2 regions of the Variovorax sp. BGA-UO-ETr-C22 genome follow, and region 1 is predicted to be linked to the other one. Evidence: predicted binding sites of a transcription regulator. Region 1 holds the regulator's gene; the other holds the start of a gene.
What was found. The regulator sigma-54, encoded in region 1, starts transcription at its own class of promoters, with help from an activator protein. The targets are predictions, from matches to a motif close to TGGCANGNAANCTGCTTT.

Region 1 (6,313 bases):
CGAGCCGACGAACAGGATGCGCTGGTCGATCACCGCCGACTTGGCGTGCAGCCGCCCGACGGACGTGCCGAACAGGCCGAGGCGCACGCTGCGCCGCGTGCGCGCGGAACTCAGCTCGTGCAGCTCGGCGCCCAGCGCCAGCATGTCGGCGCGGTAGCGGCGGTAGGCAGTGTGCACCAGTGGCTCGTCGGTGGCGGCGAGCGAGTTGGTGACCACGCTGATCTTCACGTTGCGCCCGCGGATCTCGCGCATCACCTCCAGCCCCGACGCGCCCGGGATCAGGTAGGGCGAGACCAGCGTCACCTCGCTGCGCGCGCGGCGCATCTGCTCGACCACGTTGTAGCGCACGCTGTCCACGTCGAGCAGCGGCACGCCGCCATACGACGCGGTCTTGCCGATCACGCGGTCGGGTGAATCGGCATAAGCCTCGGCGGTGGTCCAGATCAGGCCGAGCTTGCCGGCGTCGAGGTCGTCGGCCACCGGGCTGTAGCCGAGCAGGTCGTTGGGCGCGGGCCTGGGCGGCGGCGGCGTGGTGTCGGGGCCGGTGGCGGCGTCGAAGCGGCGCTGCAGTTCCTCGCGCGGCAGGTCGGTGTGCACGACCGCGCCGATCGGGCGCACGTGCGGGCTGTTCCAGTACTGGTCGAACAGCACGCCCAGGCGCGGGATCAGCGCACCCGTGACGAAGGTGTCGAGGTCGATGAAGTTCGGGCCGGTGGTGCGGCGGAAGTACTGGTTGCCGATGTTGCGCCCGCCCGCCACGGCCATCGCGCCGTCGGCGATGAAGAGCTTGTTGTGCATGCGGCGGTTGACGCGGCTGAAGTCGAACAGCGACGCGGTGAAGCGCTTGAGCAGGCTGCCGCGCCCGGCCGGGAACGGGTTGAACAGGCGCAGCTCCACGTTCGGCGTGGCGGCCAGGCCAAGCAGCAGCTCGTCTTCGCCGGACGTGTACAGGTCGTCCATCAACAGGCGCACGCGCACGCCGCGCTGGGCCGCATCGCGCAGGGTGCGCAGCAGGTAGCGGCCGGTCTCGTCGTTCTCGATCTGGTAGTACTGCACGTCGAGCGTGCGCTGCGCGCGGCGCGCCAGCTGCAGCCGCGTGTCGAAGGCGAAATCGCCGCCGGGCATCAGGCGAAAGCCGCTGAGGTCGGGGTCGGGCTGCGAGGCCAGCGCGATCTTGCCGAGCGCGGTGTCGGCCGAGACGGCGATGGCCTTGGTGGGCGGGCGCGGTGCCTCGTCGGGCAGCGTGGCGCAGCCGGCGAACAGCAGCGCCGCAGCCACAACAAGAACCCAATGCCCCCAGCGCGACAGCAGGCGACGGGTCATCGTGGGCTTTCTACAGAGCCTTGCGCAGGTTGGCCGGTGCGATGCGCAGCGCTTCGCGGTACTTGGCGACGGTGCGGCGCGCGCACTCGATGCCCTGCTCTTTCAGCATCTCGGAGATCTGGCTGTCGGACAGCGGCTTCTTGATGCTCTCGGAACTCACGAACTGCTTGATCAGCGCGCGCACCGCGGTGCTCGACGCATTGCCACCGGTCTCGGTGCCCAGCGCCGAACCGAAGAAGTACTTCAGCTCGACCGTGCCGAAGGGCGTGGCCATGTACTTGGCGGTGGTCACGCGCGAGATGGTCGACTCGTGCAGGCCCAGCTCGTCGGCGATCTCGCGCAGCACCAGCGGGCGCATGGCCAGCTCGCCGTGCACGAAGTAGCTCTTCTGGCGCTCGACGATGGCGTTGCTCACGCGCAGGATGGTGTCGAAGCGCTGCTGGATGTTCTTGATGAACCAGCGCGCCTCCTGCAGCCGCTGCGACAGCGCCTGGCTGCCCTCGCCCTTGTGCGACTTGAGCGCACCGGCGTAGATGTCGTGCACGCGCAGGCGCGGCATGACCTCGGGGTTGAGCATGACGCGGAACTTCACGTTGGTGCCGCGCCCGGTCTTGGTGACGATCACGTCGGGAATGACGATGTTGCGTTCGACGTCGACAAAGCGGCGCCCCGGCTTGGGCTCGAGCCGCGCAATGACCTGCAGCGCCGAGCGCACCAGGTCTTCGTTGGTGCGCGTGAGCGTGGCCAGGCGCTTGAAGTCGCGCCGCGCGAGCAGCTCCATGGGCTGCTTGCAGATCGCGATGGCGGTCTTGCGGATGAGCGCTTCGGCCTCGGTCTCGTCTTCGCTGGCGAGCGCCTTCAGCTGGATGCTCAGGCATTCGCCGAGGTCGCGCGCGCCGACGCCCACCGGCTCCAGGCTCTGCAGCAGGCCCAGCGCCACCTGGAAGTGGTGCACGAGGTCGTCGAACTGGTCGTTGTCGTCGCCCGCCAGGCCCGAGGCCAATGCGGGCAGCGAGTCTTCGAGGTAGCCGTCGTCGTTGAGCGACTCGATCAGGAAGCGCAGCGCGGCGCAGTCGTTTTCGTTCAGCCGCAGGCTCAACGCCTGGCGGTGCAGGAACGACTGCAGCGACTCCTGGCTGCGCGCGAGTTCGGTGGCGTCGGCACGCTCGTCGTCGCCCAGGTTGTTCTGGCGCGCGGGCGCGTCGCTGCCCCACTCGCTGTCGTCGGGCGCCATGTCGACGGTGCCGTCGCCTTCCCAGTCGGGCTCGCGCTCGGCGATCTCGGCGGCGGGGCCGTCGGTGTCGGGGGTCGAGGTGGTGGTGTCGCTGGAGGTGGAGGACGTGCTGGCGGCGGACGGCGTGAACTCGGCCTCGCCCTCGCCCGCGTCGTCGCGCGGCACCGGCGCGTCGGCCGTGTCCAGCCCGAATTCCTCGCGCGCCGCTTCTTCCGCGGTGCGCTCGAGGAACGGGTTCTCGTCCAGCATCTGCTCCACCTCCTGGCTCAGTTCGAGCGTGGAGAGCTGCAGAAGCCGGATCGACTGCTGCAGCTGAGGCGTCAAGGCCAGATGCTGCGAGACGCGAAGGGACAGCCCTTGCTTCATAGGAACCGCCCCCGCCCTTACATGCGGAAGTGCTCGCCCAGGTACACCCTGCGTACCTCGGCGTTGTCGACGATCTCCGAGGGTGTGCCTTGTGCCAGCACGTGCCCGTCGCTGATGATGAACGCGTGATCGCAGATGCCCAGCGTCTCACGCACGTTGTGGTCGGTGATGAGCACGCCGATGCCGCGCTCTTTCAGGAAACTGATGATCCGCTGGATCTCGATCACGGCGATCGGGTCGATGCCGGCGAAGGGCTCGTCCAGCAGGATGAAGCGCGGCTGGGTGGCCAGTGCGCGCGCGATCTCGACGCGGCGGCGCTCGCCGCCCGACAGCGCGAGCGCGGGCGAATCGCGCAGGTGGTCCACGCGCAGGTCGGCCAGCAGGTCGGCCAGGCGCTCTTCGGTGTGCTGCTTGGTCAGCGGCATCATGCGGCCGTTGGCGTCGGGCTCGCGCTGCAGCTCGAGCACGGCGCGCACGTTTTCCTCGACGGTGAGCTTGCGGAAGATCGAGGCTTCCTGCGGCAGGTAGCTCAGGCCCATGCGCGCGCGGCGGTGAATGGGCATGTGGGCGATGGGCTCGCCGTCGATGGTGATCTCGCCAGCGTCGGCGCGCACCAGCCCGACGATCATGTAGAACGAGGTGGTCTTGCCCGCGCCGTTGGGGCCGAGCAGTCCGACGACCTCGCCCTTTTGCACGTCGAGCGAGACGTCTTTCACGACCGTGCGGCTGCCGTAGCTCTTCTTGAGGCCGCGCGCCACGAGGCGGCTGCCCGGAATGCCGTCGGCGGTCTGGGTTCCTGCGGTTTCGATCACTTGCGCCCTTCCCCTTCGGTGCCGCCCAGCGTGGTGCTCGGGCGCAGCCCGGCGCCGGGCGCGGGAGTGGGTGCCGGGGCCGCGGGCTTCTTGCCGCCGGCTGCCGGTGCGGAACCGCCCGCCGCCGGGGCCGCGGCGGCCTTCGGCGTGAGGATGGCCTTGACGCGCCCGCCGCCGCCCGCCGAGACGCCGGCGTTCGGCGGCACGAGGGAGCCGTTGACGGTGTAGGTGTCGTTGCTCTGGTCGTAGACGATCAGCGCGCCGCTGCTCTCGTCGTTGGCCGTGGCGCCGATCAGCCGGCGCATGACGGCGCGGCGGATGAACTTGACGTTGTCGGCGCGGCTGTCGTACTCGATGACTTCCGACTCGCCCTCGATCCACTCGTCGCCGGCGTTGCGCTTCTGCTTGTAATAGGCCAGCTTGCCGGGCGCCGCCGTGACCACGCCGTACTGGTAGCCCTCGGCGTCCTGGCGCACGTCCAGCCGCGCGCCGCGGATGATGATCGTGCCCTTCGTGACCAGCACGTTGCCGGTGAACACGCTGGTCTGTTTCAGGTCGTCGTAGCGCATCGAGTCGGACTCGATGTTCATCGGCTTGGTGCGGTCGGCGGTTTCGGCCAGGGCGCCCGAGGCGGCGCCGGCCAGCAACAGCGCGCCGAAAGCCAGGCGGCCGAGGCGACGAAGGGTGGGGAATGTGGGGATGGAGGGCAATGTCATAAAGGCACGAAACTTGCTCTGAAACATTGTATGCGTGGGATGGCAATTGCCCACCGCCGCCAATGAAAAAGCCCGCCGAAGCGGGCCTTGCATTCGACCAAGAAAGCAGGTCGCCGGGTCGGTCAGCCCTTCTTGGCTTCGCCGATGAGGAAGGTCGCGACCTGCAGCACCTTGGACATGCTGCCGGCGGTTTCGCCGTCCACATACCAGCGGCCCGCCACGGCCAGGGCCGGCACGCCGGCGACCTTGTAGGCCTCGGTCTGCTGCGCCGCGCGGCGGGCCTTGCTGGCCACGCCGAAGGACGCAAAGGTTTCCTTGAACTTGGCGCCGTCGAGGCCGGCACGCTCGGCCCAGGCCTGGATGTTGGCGTCGCCGTTCAGGTTCTGGCGCTGCGCGTGGATCGCGGCGAAGACCTTCGGGTGGTACTCGTCGAGCTTGCCCATGGCTTCGAGCGTGAAGTACAGGCGCTGCTTGGCTTCGACGTCGTTGCCCACGAAGGGCACCGGGATGCGGCGGAAGGCCACTTCCTTCGGGGCTGCCTTGACCCAGGCTTCGAGCGAGGGCTCGAAGTCATTGCAATGCGGGCAGTTGTACGAGAAGAACTCGACCACCTCGACCTTGCCGGCGGGTGCATCGACGGGCACGCGCTTGTCGAGCACGAGGAAATCGGTGCCGGCCTTGGGGGCGCGCTGGGCGTGTGCCGGAACGGCAGCCAGCGAAAGCAGCCCGATCGAAGTGGCGGCCAGCGAAAAGTCACGACGTTTCATGGAAAAGGTTCTCCTGTGGGTACCGCAGTACAGAGCCGGCGCGCCGCCGGGAGTTCCCCGTGGACGGCGCGACCGAGGCGCTGGAATTGACAAACGAGTGCGGCAGATGCCGCGCGGGCGAGAGCTTAAAGGCTGTTCAAGAAAGGCGCTGACGGGTCAGCGCTGCACGCGCACCAGCGCCGATTCGAGACCGCCGCCGTCGAGCCGTTCCTTGAGCCGGTCGGCGTCGTCCTTCTTGTTGAACGGGCCCGCGCGCACGCGGTAGACCGTGCGACCGGCCTGCTCGCGCTCGGTGACCTTGGCCTCGACGCCCATGAGCGACAGCTTGGCGCGCTGCGCCTCGGCGTCGTCGGTGGTGCGGAAGGCGCCGGCCTGCACGAAGTACATGAAGGGATCGGCACCCGAGGACGACGGTGCGGCGGCGGCCGTGTGGCTCGGCGCGGCGGACGCGGTGGTCGTGCTGCCGCCCGCACGGGCGCGGGCGAGGTCGCCCAGCGGATCGTTCGACGGCGGCAGGGCGTTGGCTTCGGCCGGCACCGGCGCGGGGCGCGCCGGCTTGGGCGCCACCACCACGGGCGCCGGGGCGGTGACCGGCGCGGTGGCGACGGGCGGCGTGCCGGGCGCCACGGTGGCGGGCGCGCCGGTGATCGGGTTCACCGGGCCGGTGGCCGTGGCGGCCGGCGGCGTGACGGCCGGCTTGGGCGCGCCGGCCTTGCCGGCCAGCGGCGCGTTCGGGTCCCAGTCGCGGTTCTTGCGGGCTTCGGCTTCGTCCTGCTCGGCACCGCCGCGTTGCGTCTTGTTGACGAACGGGATCGGCACCTTGGTGACGTAGACCGCGATGCCCAGGGCGACGCCCAGACCGAGCACCAGGCCAATGATCAGCCCGATGACGATGTTGCCGCGTTGTCTGCTTGTCTTCTTCATGTTCAGAGGGTGATTCACATCTTGCTCGGCGCACTGACGCCGAGGATCGCGAGGCCATTGTGCAGCACCTGCGCGGCCGCTGCGACGAGTGCGAGACGCGCCAGCTTGACCGGCTCGTCGTCCACCAGGATGCGCTCGGCATCGTAGTAGCTGTGGTAGCTGGCCGCGAGT
Region 2 (6,313 bases), on a different contig from region 1:
TCTGGCTGGTCGGCATTTCCATCGGCGGGTTCGGCGCGCTGATCCACGAACTGGCGCGGCCGGGCTCGGTGGATGGCATCGTGGCGCTGGCGCCCTACCTCGGGCGCCGCGTGCTCGGCGCGGAAATCAAGAAGGCCGGCGGCCTGCGCGCCTGGCAGGCGCCCACCGGGCCGCAGCCCGACGAGGAACCCGACCGCAAGCTCTGGCCCTTCTTCCAGCAGTACCTCGCGCCGAAGCCTTCCCAGGACCTGCCGCCGCTGTACCTGGGCTTCGGCCTGGCCGACCGCTTTGCCAGCAACCACAAGCTGCTGGCCGACGCCCTGCCCCCGGGGCGCGTGTTCACGACCGAAGGCGGCCACGACTGGCCCGAGTGGCGCCAGCTCTGGCGCAACGTGCTCGACGTGCTGCCGCTGCCCTCGCTGGGGCGTGCACGGCCGCAGCCAGCTATGCGGTTTCCGGCAGCGGCGTCTCGGGCGTCATCAGCGATGCCATCGGCCATCGCGGCTTGACGTCGAAGGCGTAGCGCTCCGAGGCCTGCGACAGGCCTGATTGCAGCCGCATCGCGGCGGCCATGGCAATCATGGCGCCGTTGTCGGTGCACAGGTGCAGCTCGGGGTAGTGCACGCGCACCTTGCGCTTGGCGCAGGCCGCGTTCAACTGCTCGCGCAGGTTCTTGTTGGCCCCCACGCCGCCGGCCACCACCAGCCGCTTCAGGCCGGTCTGGTCCAGCGCCGCGAGCGACTTCTTCAGCAGCACTTCGACGATCGCCGCCTGCGTGGAGGCGGCCAGGTCGGCCTTGCGCGCCTCGAGCTGGTCGCCGAGCTTCTTGGCCTGCGTGAGCACGGCCGTCTTCAGGCCGGCGAACGAAAAGTCGAGATCACCGCTGTGCAGCAGCGGGCGGGGCAGCTTGAAGGCCGCGGCGTCGCCGCCTTCGGCCAGCTTCGCGAGCCAGGGGCCGCCGGGGTACGGCAGGCCCATGAGCTTGGCGCTCTTGTCGAAGGCCTCGCCCGCCGCGTCGTCGATGGTCTCGCCGAGCAGTTCGTAGCGGCCCACGCCGTCGACCCGCATCAGCTGCGTGTGGCCGCCCGACACCAGCAGCGCCACGAACGGAAACTCGGGCGGGTCGGCGCTCAGGAACGGCGACAGCAGGTGCCCTTCGAGGTGATGCACCCCCAGCACCGGCTTGCCCAGCGCCACGCCCAGCGCACAGGCCACGCCGGCGCCCACGAGCAGCGCGCCGGCCAGGCCCGGGCCGCGCGTGTAGGCCACCACGTCGATCTCGGCCAGCGAGCGTCCGGCTTCGGCCATGACGGCTTCGGTGAGCGGCAGCACGCGGCGGATGTGGTCGCGGCTGGCCAGCTCGGGCACCACGCCGCCGTAAGCCTGGTGCATGGCGATCTGGCTGTGCAGCGCGTGCGAACGCAGCAGCGGCAGCGCGTCGCCGTGCGACTCGACCAGCGCCACGCCGGTCTCGTCGCAGGATGATTCGATTCCCAACAAGAGCATGGCGCCGAGTGTAGGGGCCGCCCGCCGGCGGCGCCCGCGAAGGGGCAAGCGAGGCACGGAAGTTGCACGAGCGGGATGCGCTCCTTTTGCGCCCCCACGAATGACTTCCGGCCTGAGCTTCCTGATCGCCGCGCGCCGATGCGAGATCGACGCGCTGGACCAGCTCGCGCGCACCAGCGAGCTGGTCGGCGCCATCGGCCGGCTCGTGCATGCGCTGCAGCGCGAGCGCGGCATGTCGAACGTGTTCCTGGCCTCGCACGGCGGGCGCTTTGCCGAGCAGCGCGGCCCGCAGATCGCCGAATGCCTCGCGCTCGAGCAGCAGGTGCGCGCCGGCTTCGACCGGCTCGAGGCCGAGCACCACCGCGCGGTGGGCGCCGGCCACGGCGCGCGCCTGTTCAGCCGCATCGCCTGGGTGCTGCCCGGCCTGGACGCCCTGCCCGCGCTGCGCCGGCGCATCGACGCGCTCGAACTCCAGCCGGCCCAGGCCGTCGCCGCCTTCGCCAAGCTGGTGGCCGGCCTGCTGGCGGTGGTGTTCGAGGCGGCCGACGGCGCCACCGACCCCGAGATCTCGCGCCTGCTGGTGGCGATGTTCAACTTCATGCAGGGCAAGGAGTTCGCCGGCCAGGAGCGGGCCTTCGGCGCCGCCGCGCTCGCGCTGGGCCGGGGCGACGATGCGCAGCGCCAGCAGTGGCGCCACCTCATCGAGTCGCAGGAGCGCTGCTTCCAGGTGTTCATCGACTTCTCGGGCGACGCGGTGCGCACGCTCTGGCACGACAGCCAGTCGGACGCCGTGCTGGCCGAGCTCGAGCGCCTGCGTCGCAAGGGCGCCACCTCGGTGCCGGCCGACGCGCTGCTGAGCCAGGCCTGGTTCGACTGCTGCACGCGGCGCATCGACGCCATGCAGACGGTCGAGAACCGCCTCTCGGCCGACCTGCGCGCGCTGTGCGACCACAAGACCGCCCAGGCCCGCAGCGAGCTGGCCGCGTACCGGCAACTGCTCGGCACGCTGGCCCCGCAGGCCGGCGGCGCGCTCTTCTTCGACGATGCCCAGCAGGCGCAGGACGCCACGCCCGCGCAGCTCGGGCGCCACCTCGAACGCTCGGTGCTCGACATGGTCCAGGAGCAGTCGCAGCGCCTGCAGGCCATGAGCGACGAACTCGACACCGTGCGCGCCTCGCTCAACGAACGCAAGATCGTCGAGCGCGCCAAGGGCCTGCTGATGGCGCACCGGCGCCTGAGCGAGGCCGAGGCGCACAAGATGCTGCGCCAGACCGCCATGAACCAGAAGCGCCGCCTCGTCGACGTGGCCGAGTCGATGCTGGCCATGGCCGACTACCTGCCGCTCGAGCCTGCACCGCGGCGCTGACCCGGGCCGCTTGGATTGGTGCAGCGCACAACAACTGTGCGTCGCCCGGGTTAGCGAGCCAGCAGGAACTTTTCCCTGCACCGGCGCGCCCTGCCAGCTATCTTTTCCATAGCTCCCACCGGCAGTTGCGGGCTGGCACACCGCTTGCATGGAGCTTGTCACAGACCGCAAGGTCTTCAGGCAGGTTGCACCCAACGGCGGGTGCGGCCCACCGAACCGGACAAAGGCGTCCCCATCCCGCAAGGGCTCGTTCACGAGCAGCCCCTGCGCGGTGCGGACGCCTTTTCGTTTTTGTCTTTCACTTCTGGAGCCCCGCCCATGTCCGATCTGCTGCTGAAAACCAAACTGAGCCGGCGCCGCGTGCTGCAGGCCGCCGCCCTCGGCGCCGTGGGCATCGACCCCGCGCTGCGCGCCGCCGTCTGGGCCCAGGGCTCGGACAAGCCCGAGAAGGAAGAAGTGAAGATCGGCTTCATCCCGCTGACCGATTGCGCCAGCGTGGTGATGGCCTCGGTGCTGGGCATCGACAAGAAGTACGGCGTGAAGATCGTGCCGAGCAAGGAAGCCAGCTGGGCCGGCGTGCGCGACAAGCTCGTGAACGGCGACCTCGACATGGCCCACGTGCTCTATGGCCTCGTGTACGGCATGCACCTGGGCGTGAGCGGGCCGAAGAAGGACATGGCCGTGCTCATGACCCTGAACAACAACGGCCAGGCCATCACGCTGTCGAAGAAGCTGGCCGACAAGGGCGCGGTCGATGCGGCCTCGCTCGCCAAGCTCATCGCCAAGGAAAAGGGCGAATACACCTTCGCCCACACCTTCCCCACCGGCACGCACGCCATGTGGCTCTACTACTGGCTCGCCTCGGCCGGCATCGACCCGTTCAAGGACGTGAAGAACATCACCGTGCCGCCCCCGCAGATGGTGGCCAACATGCGCGTGGGCAACATGGACGGCTACTGCGTGGGCGAGCCCTGGGGCCAGCGCGCGATCATGGACGGCATCGGCTTCACCGGCATCACCACCCAGGACATCTGGAAGGACCACCCCGAGAAGGTGCTGGGCTGCACCGCGGAGTTCACGAAGAAGTACCCGAACACCGCGCGCGCCGTCACGGCCGCGATCCTCGAGGCCGGCAAGTGGATCGACACCGGCCTGCAGAACAAGAACAAGATGGCCGAAACCATTGCTGACAAGAGCTACGTCAACACCAGCGTGGACGCCATCAACCAGCGCATCCTGGGCCGCTACACCAACGGCCTGGGCAAGAGCTGGGACGACCCCAACCACATGAAGTTCTACAACGGCGGCGCCGTGAACTTCCCGTACCTCTCGGACGGCATGTGGTTCCTCACGCAGCACAAGCGCTGGGGCCTGCTGAAGGAGCACCCCGACTACCTGAAGGTGGCCACCGAGATCAACCGCATCGACATCTACAAGCAGGCCGCCGCCGCCACGCAGACGCCCGTGCCCAAGGACGTGCTGCGCACCAGCAAGCTCTTCGACGGCACGGTCTGGGACGGCAAGGACCCGAAGAAGTACGCCGAGTCTTTCAAGCTCCATGTCTGAGGAGAAACGCACCATGGTCAGCGCTGTCTTCCATTCCCCGCTCGACGCCGTGGCCTCGCAGGTCGCCGCGCCCGTGGTGTCCAGGCCCCTGGCACCCGCCCCCGCTACGGCCGTTGCGGCGGCGGCACCCGTGCCCCGCACCCGCACGCCCCTGGACCTGCGCGCCTTCTGGATGCGCGTGCTCCCGCCGTTCCTGGGCTTCGGCCTGCTGGTGCTGGTGTGGGAGATCGTGGCCATGAAAAGCACCACCGGCTTTCCTTCGCCGCTGGCCACCTGGCAGCAGGCGCTCACGGTGTTCAGCGATCCGTTCTACAGCAAGGGGCCGAACGACCAGGGCGTGGGCTGGAACGTGCTGTCGTCGCTGCAGCGCGTGGCGCTGGGCTTCGGCCTGGCGGCGGCGGTCGGCATTCCGGCCGGCTTTGCCATCGGGCGCTTCGAGTTCCTCTCGCGCATGTTCAACCCGCTGATCAGCCTGCTGCGCCCGGTGTCGCCGCTCGCGTGGCTGCCCATCGGGCTCCTGGTGTTCAAGGGCGCCAACCCAGCCGCGATCTGGACCATCTTCATCTGCTCGATCTGGCCGATGGTCATCAACACCGCCGTGGGCGTGCAGCGCGTGCCCAGCGACTACATGAACGTGGCCAAGGTGCTCAACCTCAGCGAATGGAAGATCCTCACCAAGATCCTCTTTCCGGCCGTGCTGCCCTACATGCTCACCGGCGTGCGCCTGGCCGTGGGCACCGCGTGGCTGGTGATCGTCGCGGCCGAGATGCTCACGGGCGGCGTCGGCATCGGCTTCTGGGTGTGGGACGAGTGGAACAACCTCAACGTCGCCAACATCATCATCGCGATCTTCGTGATCGGCATCGTCGGCCTGGTGCTGGAGTTCGCGCTCATCAAGCTCGCCACCGCATTCACGTTCGAAGAGGTGAAGTCATGAACGACGACAGCAAGTACATCGAGATCCACAACGTCGAACAGGCGTTCAAGACGCCCAAGGGCCGCTTCGTCGCGCTGCGCGACGTGAACCTGAACGTGGCCAAGGGCGAGTTCGTCACGCTCATCGGACACTCGGGCTGCGGCAAGTCGACGCTGCTGAACCTCATCGCCGGCCTGACCACGCCCACGCAGGGCGTGCTGCTGTGCGCCAACAAGGAGATCAAGGGCCCGGGGCCCGAGCGCGCCGTGGTGTTCCAGAACCACTCGCTGCTGCCCTGGCTCACCTGCTTCGAGAACGTGTACCTCGCGGTCGAGCGCGTGTTCGCGGCCACCGAGAACAAGGCGCAACTGCGCGAGCGCACCGACGCGGCGCTCGCGCTGGTGGGCCTCACGCCCGCGGCGCAAAAGCGGCCCGGCGAAATCTCGGGCGGCATGAAGCAGCGCGTGGGCATCGCCCGTGCGCTGTCGATGGAACCCAAGGTGCTGCTGATGGACGAGCCCTTCGGCGCGCTCGACGCCCTCACCCGCGCCAAGCTGCAGGACGAGCTGCTCGCCATCGTGCAGAAGACGCGCAGCACGGTCGTCATGGTCACGCACGACGTCGACGAAGCCGTGCTGCTGAGCGACCGCATCGTGATGCTCACCAACGGCCCGGCCGCCACCATCGGCGACGTGCTGGCGGTGGAGATCGCGCGTCCGCGCAACCGCGTCGCACTGGCCGAAGACCCGGCCTATGTGCATGCGCGCAAGGCGGTGATCGATTTTCTCTACACGCGCCAGGCGCATGTGGAGAAGGCTGCGGCCTGACCCAGGAGGTGCCGCACAACCGGCGTCAGGACATGATGACCTGCAGGCTGTGCTCGTACCACCCGGTCAGGCGCTCGAAGGTGTCCACGAGCGCTTCGCTGGAGCGCACCAGCGTGGCGCGCCCCTCGGGGC

Region 2: AC57B8_RS04725 (CmpA/NrtA family ABC transporter substrate-binding protein) is a predicted target of sigma-54. The motif match lies at 3,006-3,023, and genes of this name have one in related genera.

Annotation. Positions count from the first base shown of each region.
Region 1 is NZ_JCAQPA010000009.1:566,576-572,888, reverse strand. It holds gene AC57B8_RS12195 (phospholipase D family protein) at 1-1,323, opposite strand, end outside; gene rpoN (RNA polymerase factor sigma-54) at 1,334-2,923, opposite strand; gene lptB (LPS export ABC transporter ATP-binding protein) at 2,941-3,735, opposite strand; gene lptA (lipopolysaccharide transport periplasmic protein LptA) at 3,732-4,451, opposite strand; gene AC57B8_RS12175 (thiol:disulfide interchange protein DsbA/DsbL) at 4,574-5,218, opposite strand; gene AC57B8_RS12170 (SPOR domain-containing protein) at 5,375-6,142, opposite strand; gene argS (arginine--tRNA ligase) at 6,157-6,313, opposite strand, start outside.
Region 2 is NZ_JCAQPA010000007.1:155,055-161,367, forward strand. It holds gene AC57B8_RS04710 (alpha/beta hydrolase) at 1-509, shown strand, start outside; gene tsaD (tRNA (adenosine(37)-N6)-threonylcarbamoyltransferase complex transferase subunit TsaD) at 445-1,506, opposite strand; gene AC57B8_RS04720 (nitrate- and nitrite sensing domain-containing protein) at 1,607-2,872, shown strand; gene AC57B8_RS04725 (CmpA/NrtA family ABC transporter substrate-binding protein) at 3,191-4,438, shown strand; gene ntrB (nitrate ABC transporter permease) at 4,452-5,375, shown strand; gene AC57B8_RS04735 (ABC transporter ATP-binding protein) at 5,372-6,181, shown strand; gene AC57B8_RS04740 (type IV pili methyl-accepting chemotaxis transducer N-terminal domain-containing protein) at 6,207-6,313, opposite strand, start outside.